One region of the Ureibacillus thermophilus genome, then DNA from elsewhere that is predicted to be linked to it. Evidence: riboswitches for the same ligand, from Rfam matches in the RefSeq annotation. Region 1 holds a riboswitch; the other holds the start of a gene.

Region 1 (5,375 bases):
ATCTTACGTATCCAATGGAAGGGGAGTATTTAAAAAAGAGAATTCCTATCGCTATTTATTTCGGATGGACAACTTTTATTTTTATGATTAATGTCTGTTATTTGCTTTTATATCATGAATGGCATGGCTTCGGTTTAAGCAATGCTTTATGGGTCGTGATTATCTTAACCTTTGCCACATTAGTAGCATTGCACTTGCGCTACCATCATTTCGATATTGCCTATCCGCTTGTATTTGTTTGGTGTTTTATCGGCATAGCCATCTCAAATGGTTTTGATGAATTATTAGTAACTACTTCCTCCCTTTTCTTGAGCGGTGTATTAATCGTTGGAATATTATTTATGAAAAAAAATCCTGCACGTTCTTAAACGTACAGGATTTTTTATTTATGCTTCCTCATCCAGCTGCGTTAAAATAATTGGTTTGTCTTTCGTTACAACAATCGTATGTTCAATTTGGGCAACAAGAGATTTGTCTGGAGTAATGAATGTCCATCCATCTCCTGATTCAATAATATGATCAGCTCTTTCGGAAATGAATGGTTCTACCGCAAGGACCATTCCCTCTTTCATAATCGTTTTATCCCAAGCGTCATAATAATTAAGAATGTGTTGAGGATCTTCATGCAAAGAACGTCCTACCCCATGCCCTGTTAAATTCATAATGACTTTTAATCCGTTTTCTTTTGCTTCCCTTTCAACCGCTTTTCCGATTTGGTTTAATCTTGAACCGGCTTTTACTTTCGTCATAGCCCGATCAAAAGCAGATTTCGCTACACGGCAAAGTTTTTCTTTTTCTTCATAGCCTTCTCCGACTACAAAAGAAATGCCCGTATCAGCAAAATAGCCATTTAGAGAACCAGAAACATCAATGTTGACTAAGTCACCTTCTTTAATCACTTTATTTCCAGGAATACCGTGGGCGACTTCATGATTGACACTGATACATGTATAGCCAGGGAAATCGTATTCCCCTTTAGGAGCTGAAAGGGCACCTGCCTCTTTAAACATACGGCCGGCAATTTCATCTAATTCTTTCGTTGTGATTCCTGGTTTTGTTGCCGCTTTCATTGCATCGCGAATCTCAGCGCAAATGCGGCCGATTTTTTTTAATGCTTCTAATTCTTCTTGTGTTTTGACAATCATGTAAAAGATCCTTTCTTCTATACAATTTCATTTTATAATATATCATATTCTATCAATCATTCGGGAATTCCTTGATTATTTTACACAATATCAGCAGAGAAATTGTTGAGATCATTGGAAAATCCTCAACAAAAAATGAAAAGAGGCTGGGACATAAACAAAAAATTAAAGGGGCAGTTGAAATAGTTTTGATAAAAAATTGATATAACGAAAAATTGATTGAAGTGACGGGGCAAGTTCCTGTCTCGCACGCTTAGTCGCAAAGCGGAGCAAGTTCAAGGAAGTAAATGCAAAGCTTTCCTGCGACGAGCCCTCTCGAGACCACGAGGAGCGAAGGAATGACTCAGAGGCGGGCCTGCGGAAAGCGTCCCCGGAAAGGAAATCAATTTTAATAACATATCAAAAAAACATCATTTTCTCTTTGGAGAAAATGATGTTTTTTTAGATTTGTCCCAACCTCATCTTTTATTGTAAAACTGTCTAATGACAGAGATTATTCATTTTCTCTTTTAATGAGTCGTGGGCTTGCTGTAAAGATGAATGCCGCTGCGATAGCTGTGATGACAATGGCAGGAAGCATATATGTGCCATTATAAACGATGGAGTAAATCCAAGCATTTTGCTCTCCTGCATATTCTTTAAAGAAAATAGCTCCTGCAAGTATATGGCAAATATAGCGTAATAGTCCACCCACTATTGTTCCGATGACAACATATATTGCAATTTTCTTTTTGTGGTTTGTCGCTACGCCATTTAATACTTGCTTTCTTACAATGGCGGCAAATCCAACAAAGGTAAAGGCAAAGACATAATCTAGGAGAGCTTGCGCCCAATGGACAATATACGGATTAATCGTCATATTTAGCAGTCCAACTAGCAAGCCTGTAATAAGCCCAGCTGATAGTCCCCAACGAATAGCGATTAAAATAATGGGCAGCATCACAAAACTTACAGAACCGCCTTGCGCCCAAATGGAAAATTTGATTTGGTCCAGCACGTAGCCAATGGCGGCAAACAAAGCAATCTCAATCATCCATAATAATTTTTTATTTCTCATTCTACATTCTCCTTTCTCTTCGTTACTGGAACGCGAGAGAAGGATAGAAAAGAAAAAAGCGTTCGGACAGATCCGAACGCATTTGTTTCGGTTTCTATCCCACATCCCTACGCAAGTACTAACTTACAGGTTCAAAGGGTTAGTGCAATACGGCACACTCTCAGCTGACTTCATCAGCACCCCTTGTGGTACACCTAAACTATTCTGTTGGGAACAATGCCATTGTATCAAATTATAAAAATATTTCAACACTTTATTATTTTAATAGAATGGTTGTTTTACTATAGCCTTCTTTTAATTTTTCCACGTGTAAAACAGCAGGCATTGCAGATTTTAACTCTTCCACATGAGATATAACCCCGATCATTCGTCCGGATTTTTGAAGTTCGATGAGCGTGTCGATTGCTTTCATTAAAGATTCTTCATCAAGGGAGCCAAATCCTTCATCGATAAACATTGTCTCAATATTGACATTTCCTTGGTAGCTTTGAATGACATCTGCCATCCCGAGCGCCAAACTTAAAGAGGCATTAAATTTCTCTCCGCCAGATAATGTTTTGACATCCCTTGTTTGCCCAGTATACGTATCATATACATCCAATCCTAACCCGCTTGCTCGTCCATAAGATTCTACCCGGTCTGAAACTTGCAAGTAATACTGGCCGTTTGATAAGTTTTTCAGGCGCAGATTGCTCGCTTCGGTAATAAGCTCCAAATAACCCATTTGCACGTAGCGTTCAAAGGAAATTTTTTTGCTGTTTTGTCCACGGAGCAAATTGTAAAGGTCGATGATTTGATTGGATTTCTCCTCCATCCGAAATATATCGCTTGCTACTTGCTCCAACTTTTCTGCAAAGTCAATGCAATGCTTTTCACAAGCTTTGGAATGATTTAAAGCGTCCAGAGCTTTTTCATAATTGGACTGAAGCACTTTCAACTCTCTTTCTGCTTCGGTTAAGTCCACCTTTTCTTTGCCTTTCAGCTTTTCTTCCCCTTCCCTCACTTGGGTTTCCAATGAATGAAGTTGTTTTGAATAATCTTCATATTGCTTTTGCAATGATTCTATTTTTTGCGGCGAAAGCTGGGCCTGCAAAAATTCTTCCGTTGAAGCAAATTGCGCTTCCTTAAGGGCAGATAGAAAAGCTTCTTTCACCTTTTGAACTTTTCTTTGAATATGGTCTGCTTGTTCCGTTGTTTGTTTAAATGCTTCTTCAACCGCTGCGATTTGTTTAGAAGCTTCCTGATATGCAATTTGCGCCCGCTCCCAAGATTCTTTTAACTGACCTTTTAGACGGATGGCTTCTTGCAATGCGGTTTTCAATTGAGAAAGATCATGGATTTCTTCAGGAATGGATTTTTTTTGCTGCTCAAGTATTGTTTTTTCCTTCGTATATTTTTCATGGACTTCATTATATTTTTGTGCACTTTCCTTTTGAAGCTTCTCAACCTGCTCTTTTGCTTCCTGCAGCCTTTTTAGGTGTTTTTTGCTGGAGGAGAGCTCTTCTTTTTGTCCTTCCACTACTTTTACCTTGTTTTGAATGGTTTGCAATTCATTAATGAATTTCTCTTCTTCAGCAATCGGTGCATTTAAGGTGATGAATATTTCTTCGATTTCGCTCAATTGTTGACGCTTTGATTCCAATTGACCTTGTACAGCAAATTTATGTTTCTGCGCTTCGTCCAAAGCCGCTCTCAGTTTTTTCAATTCATCCTGTTCTATTATTTCTATCGTTTCTTTATGTTGGATGGAATGCTCCGTGCTGCCGCAAACCGGGCATGGCATTCCAGGCTTAAGGTTTGCTGCAAGAATCGCCGCTTGGTTATTCAGCCATTTTTCTTCTTCCTTCGCATAGATTTCATGAATATTTGTATAGGTTTCGTTGGCGTTTTTGTATTCATCTTCCAACTTTTGAATCTTTGACTTTGTTTCATGATATTTGGAGAAAGCATCTGCAATTTCTTTTAATCGGCGCTCCTCTTCCAACAGTTCATTATAGGTTTCTGTGGCTTCTTCAAGCTTTTCGATTTTTTTGCTTAGCTCTAAAGCAGCCGCAGTTTTCTCTGCTAATTGCCGCTCTAAAAGTTGAATGTGGGATTGCAATTGATTTTGTTCAGCCCATAATTTTTCTACCAGGACGCTTTGTTCATTCATTTGTTCATAGATTGGAACAAGGTTTTCCAATTCTTTTACCCGTTCATTGGTCCGTTCCCGTTCATTTTCTTTTTCCGCTTCCTGTTCATAGCGTTCTTTTGCTTCCACCAAAATTTGATTGGCCTCTTCTAGTTGTTTTTCCACACCCAAACGTTTTTTCTCAAGCTCCGTTTTTTCTTTCTCTAGTTCTAACAGTTGGGAATAGATTGGTGAAATTCTGCTTGCCCGATTTGCAGCATCAATCGTTTCCTTTACTTGTTCATAATGCGCGCTTTGTGATTGCAGTCGGAGCAGCTGGTCTTTCTTCATTTCAAAGATTTCAATCTCATCATTTAATTTTTTGTTTGCTACATAGACTTCATATTTTTCTTTATGCAGATTGAAAGCTTCTCGATAGCGCTGGTCATCTTCTTTAATTTTTTCCTGATAATATTGCTGCTCTTCCGCCAACCCTTCAAGTATTTGATAAATGTTTGAATTTTGGCTAAGCGCTAGAAATAAAGCCGATTCCCTTTTTGGAAGCGCCCCTTCGATTTGGCTGATATAGCTATTTTTCAATGCACTAGCTTCATTCAGCTGCTGGTCCATCGCCCTCTTTTTCTCTTCCAATTTATCCGCCATTTGAATGAAACGTTCCGTTCTAAAAATTTTTCTTAAAATCTCTTCTTTTTCATCCGACTTCGAAGTTAATAATTTTCGAAACTCTCCTTGGGGAAGCATCACAATTTGGCAAAACTGGTCGTAAGTCAACCCTATGAGCTCTTCCAATTTTTGATTAATTTCCGATACCCGTTGCCGCTCCACCGCAGGAATTTCTTCATTGTTAGGCAAAACTTCAAATAGCTCATATTTTTCCCCTGTTGCTGTTTTTCTTCCTTTTTTCACATGAGGGAGTCTGCGCAACACCCGGTATTTCTTTCCGCGTATCTCAAAGATGAATTCAACTGCTGTATGAACATCATCATCGGCAAAATCACTTCGTAGCATCTTTGGTTCTTTCCGGTCTTGTCCGCTCGCACAA
Region 2 (5,375 bases), 380 kb from region 1:
GTGCGGCTGCCGAAATGGAAGAAGGAAAACAATGGGCGATGATATTCGATTTCAATTGTATCTCCTTTTTTTGAAAGATTTACATTTCCTTTTCCTTTTAATTCCGCTTTTACATAGTCTTGATCTTTAGAAATGATGGTTGAATCGACACCTTTAATATCTAAATCAATCGTCTTGATTTTGTCTGTGACTTTTACTTGGTGTTCTTGGGACAAAAACCCATTGGGAACATTAAAAACTAAACTAATCATTAGCAAAATAAGAACGCCAACTAAAATGAGTTTTTTCACAGGAGTTCCCCCTCCGCATAATGGATTTATGTTTATCTTAATCAAAAAGAAGAGGGGCAACAACAACCTGCAGCTTTATTTCGTTCTAGGTCTTGAACAGTAGATGATTTTGAAGTTGAAGCATTGTCGAAGAACAAAGTAAACAGGGCGGAGCATCTCGAATTTTATGATGCATCCGCCCGCAATAAATGGGATTATCTCATTTCATGATTGTTGTGATGTTCTTCTTGATGATGAACGGAAGAAGCGTTTTCTGTAATGCGAATTGGCCGCATCATATCGTGGTCTTCATGTTCAAGCAAGTGGCAGTGCCAAATATAGTTCCCCGTATGTTCTTTCCAGTGCATTATGACTCTTGTAACCATGCCGCTAGGAGCTTTCACTGTATCTTTCCAGCCTTTTTCGAAATCGCGGGGAGGTTCTGGATTTCCGGTGAATTCAAGAATTTTTCCGCCGCTTTCTTGGTACATTTCTACATTAAAAGGCTGGCGATTTAGAATTTTGAATTGAACTAAATGAATATGCATAGGGTGGGAAATAGGTGTGGTGTTAATAAACTCCCAAATCTCAATACTGTCTAATGAAGGGCTTTCTGTACATGGATCATGGTACATTCGGCCATCCAGCATCATCATAATTCGACCGTATTTGTCAGTGCCTGTGGATAAAGGCAATTTTCGGGTCGTTGAGGCAAGATGTTCATGCAGTTCCATATCTTCTGCAAGTCTTGTTGGAATCTCGCTTGTGTCTTTTCCTTTGAGCGGCTTTGTTACACGAAATTCCATAATCTCTCTTTTCGGTTCTTCTTCACTAAACAATGTGTTCAATAATTTAATTTTTTGCCCTTTAAATGGGGCGAAATCGACAATTACATCCACCCGTTCTGCCGGCATTAACTCAATGGAAGTGACCTCAACAGGAGCTTCTAAAAATCCCCCATCCGTACCGATTAGATAAAAAGGCGCGTTGTTTTCTAACTGGATGTTGTATGTGGAGCTGTTGGAGCCGTTTAAAATGCGGAATCGATATTTTCTAGGCTCCACATTTAAATAAGGCCAAACTTTGCCGTTTACCACCATTAAATCTCCATTGAAAAACGGAACAATGGTAGGAATGAATGGTGTTGGGAAAGGCGAATCTTCCGGAGGTTTGTCTGGATAAAAAAGTGAACCATCTTCATTGAAAGATTTGTCTTGAAGGAGAAGCGGATATTCATAACCTCCTTTTGGTAAATTTAATTGTTCTTCCAAGGCATCGCGAATAATGTAAAAACCTGCTAAACCTGCATATACGTTTAGTCTTGTCATGGCCATGGTGTGGTCGTGGTACCAAAGGGTTGCAGCTGGCTGGTGATTTGTATACTCATGGACTTTTCTCCTGAATTTGGGGCCGGTGTATTCGTAATTTTGTGTATACCAGGCTTCCGGATGCCCATCGCTTTCCCAAAATACATTGGCTCCATGTAAATGTACAACGGAACGGACTTCTGGTGAATCTCCTACACCATGGAGAGAGCGATCAATGGGCAAAAAATGTTTTTTTGGCAGTCGATTTACATATTTCACATAAATTTTTTTATCTTTCCTCGCTTCAATAGTTGGGCCAGGGTAGAGACCGTTATAGCCCCATACGGTTGTTAGTGGAAAATCCCTGTGAAATCGATGCTTCGTTTCTTTCATAGTAATTTCTAAATAGGAATTGGCCGGATAATCAGGGTGAGGTGTTGGGGTAACAACTGGAGGCTTTGACAGTGGTGTTACAAACTTTGGCACTGTCTTTGGATCTTTTGGATTTACTTTCCTTTTTGACAATGTTCCACTCCCTTTAATAATGCTTATTAACTATCCTATTCAGTAGGTTGATCGAATGTTTGCATTTGTAAAGAAAAAGAGACCCGAATCTCTTTGATAAGAGATAGGGTCTTGAAAAAACGTGAATTCGACATGAACGAAAATATTCGAAGTTTATCAAAAGATGTCAGTTTATTTTAGTCCTTCAATAAAGTTTTCGATTTCTTCTTGCGTTTTACGATCGCGGCTTACAAAACGGCCGATTTCTTCGCCTTTATTGTAGGCAATAAAACTTGGGATGCCGAACACATCCAGTTCGCCACATAAATCGATATATTCATCCCGGTCTACTTGTACAAAGGTATATTGGGCGTATTTTTCTTCGATAGCAGGAAGAAAAGGTTTAATGAAAACGCAGTCTTTGCACCAATCTGCTGAAAAGACAAAGATCACCCGTTCTTTGTTTTTGAGTTCATGAAATTGTTCTACGGATTGTAGTGATTGCATCTAGTATTCCCCCAAATAAAATTTCTATTAAAAGGTATCATAACATACTATTTGCTACAAAACAAACGGAATTACTCTGGTTTTTGAGAGGATTTCGAAGGAGTTTACCCGGACTTAGTATCAGAAGTAAGCTTTCATTTTTCGTTTATAAAAAACTCATGGTTTCAAAAAAACGGGATATTCTAAGGAGGAAAGGGGGTTTGGTATTCATCCGAAAAATCATTTTTTCTTTAACTTTGATGTTTGTATGTCTATATATTTTCCCGGTTTATGTAAATGCAAGCGAAAATAAAGAAAATATATATCAGGAACGAATGCACTTATACAAAACCTATGAAACGCCCTTTGTTCCATGGCATCGATTGGCGGCAGTGGACCAATATGAGCGAAATATTCAAGAGGTGCGAAAAGATATTCCGAAGAGGGACAGTGCCATTGCCATCCAATTTTCCCATGAATTTTGGGTTGGCGAATTCAACCCGAATGTAGAAGATACTTCCCCATTTACCATTCAATATTTTGGGGGAAATGGTCATGATGGCAATGGCGATGGAAAAGCAGATCGAAACGACGATCAAGACGTACTATTCACAATGGTATCCTATTTAGAAAAATTTGGTCCATCGGAAGAAGATTTTAAGAATGCTTTATGGGAATATTACAAAAATGAAAAAATCATTAATCAAATCATGACCATAAATGAACTTTATAAACATTTCAATACGATTCAGCTGGATAAGCATATTTTTCCCCTCCCAGTCCGCGGCTATAACTACAGCTATAAGGGGACTTGGGGTGCCAGCAGGGGATGGGGAGGAAGACGAATCCATGAAGGAACAGATATTTTTGCAGGGTATGGAACACCTGTATTATCTACTTCCTATGGTGTTGTAGAAGTAATGGGTTGGAATCAATTTGGCGGTTGGCGAGTAGGTATTCGGGATCATCATAACACGTATCACTACTATGCCCATTTAGCCTATTACAATAAAGATTTAAAAGTGGGCGATATTGTAGAACCAGGAACAATTCTTGGCGGCGTCGGAAGCTCCGGTTATGGCAAAGAAGGGACAAGCGGCAAATTTCCTCCTCATTTGCATTACGGCATGTATAAATTTAATGGAAGGACCGAATGGGCTTTTGACCCATATCCGTATCTTGTGCAATGGGAAAAACAAACGAAGCAGGAGAAAAAATAAAGTTGCTTTAGCGTGCAATTCGCTAGGGCAACTTTTTTGTTATTGCAAGTATTCTTGTAAAACCTGAAAGAATTTGCCGAATGGGAGCAAAAACTTTTCGATGATAGCTGAGGCAGCAAGGGTTAACACAAAAGTTGCAAGTGTTTGAATAAATCTCTTATCCCATTAATAATTTTATACTATTGAAAATTTTCTGTATTCATGTAACAATGATTGTAATTACATATAGCATTAAACTAATCACTAGGGGTGCTAATTCATTAGCTGAGAGAGGCATTGCCTCAACCCTTTGAACCTGCACTAGGTAATGCTAGCGAAGGGAAGTGGTTGCTGGGACTCGTTTTGTCTATTTTTGTATTGATTGTGTTTCGAGTTTTAGAGCCGCTTCTTTAATGAAGCGGTTTTTTTTATGAACCTAAAGGATGGGGGAAAACGATGAAATTTACAGATCGAATTTTTGAAAAATACCAATCCACTTGGAGAAAAAACCATGAACATCCATTTGTGAAAGAGTTGGGAGCAGGAACACTGGATTCTAACAAGTTCCGTTTTTACATGATACAAGATTATCTGTACTTGATTGATTATTCTAAATTGTTTGCGTTAGGTGCAGTGAAGGCACCAAATCTAGAAGTGATGACGGTATTTGCCAACCTGCTTTATTACACGATGAATCATGAAATGGCATTGCATAGGAAATATGCCAGCCGATTTGGCATAACGGAAAAAGAGCTGGAAGAGGCAAAACCGTCTCCGGTAAGTCTTGCTTACACCCACTACATGCTGGCAGTTGCCCAAAACGGTTCCATCGCAGAACTGGCAGCTGCGCACTTTGCTTGTGCTTGGAGTTATTGGGAAATTGGATGTGAACTGGCGAAAATTCCGGGGGCAAAAGAACACGAATTATATGGGGATTGGGTAAAAATGTACAGTTCAGAAGAATTTGGCCAGTCCGCACAATGGAACCTTGATTTGCTCAATCAATTGGCGGAAGGAAAGCAGGAATCTGAACTTCTGCGGCTGGAAGAAATCTTTTTAAATACAACTCGATTTGAGTATATGTTTTGGGATATGGCTTACCACCAACAAATGTGGCCGACGGATGAAAAAGTGCAACTATAACTTCTGCGAAGGAGAAGGGAAGTAGTTTGAGTGGAACTGCACGCAATTACGGATGGAAAGAAGGAAAGCCGAGAGCTGAAGGAAATTATTATATCCATTTCCCCGGTTGTAGATTACATTCATATCCGTGAAAAAAATAAACCACCCGGTGAGATTGTCGCTTTAATAGAGGAGTTGTTAAATGCAGGGGTGCCGAAAGAAAAACTTGTCATTAATGACAGGCTTGATATTGCTCTGCTTACCGGAATTCCGAATGTCCATCTTCCGGGAAATGGACTTCCGGCAGAGAAGGTAAAAACGGCTTATCCCCATATGAAAGTAGGGGTTAGCATCCATTCCATTGAAAAAGCAAAAAATGCCGAAAAATCGGGAGCGGATTACTGTTTCTTTGGCCATATATTTGAAACGGACAGCAAAAAGGGGATGGCAGGAAGGGGAACGGATGCGCTTGGTGAAATCGTTGAACA

Evidence for each region. A riboswitch is a leader RNA that binds a small molecule or an ion and turns the genes downstream of it on or off. The one in region 1 is predicted to bind thiamine pyrophosphate.
Region 2: it holds a riboswitch for thiamine pyrophosphate, as region 1 does, so the genes downstream of both, tenA (thiaminase II) here and thiT (energy-coupled thiamine transporter ThiT) in region 1, are expected to answer to the same signal.

Annotation. Positions count from the first base shown of each region.
Region 1 is NZ_CP036528.1:2,951,282-2,956,656, forward strand. It holds gene DKZ56_RS14960 (TspO-related membrane protein) at 1-368, shown strand, start outside; gene map (type I methionyl aminopeptidase) at 387-1,145, opposite strand; gene thiT (energy-coupled thiamine transporter ThiT) at 1,639-2,202, opposite strand; TPP riboswitch at 2,290-2,396, opposite strand; gene DKZ56_RS14975 (AAA family ATPase) at 2,459-5,375, opposite strand, start outside.
Region 2 is NZ_CP036528.1:317,104-322,478, reverse strand. It holds gene DKZ56_RS01480 (DUF4097 family beta strand repeat-containing protein) at 1-290, opposite strand, end outside; gene DKZ56_RS01475 (multicopper oxidase family protein) at 485-2,101, opposite strand; gene DKZ56_RS01470 (thioredoxin family protein) at 2,273-2,587, opposite strand; gene DKZ56_RS01465 (M23 family metallopeptidase) at 2,827-3,786, shown strand; TPP riboswitch at 4,022-4,125, shown strand; gene tenA (thiaminase II) at 4,222-4,908, shown strand; gene tenI (thiazole tautomerase TenI) at 4,939-5,375, shown strand, end outside.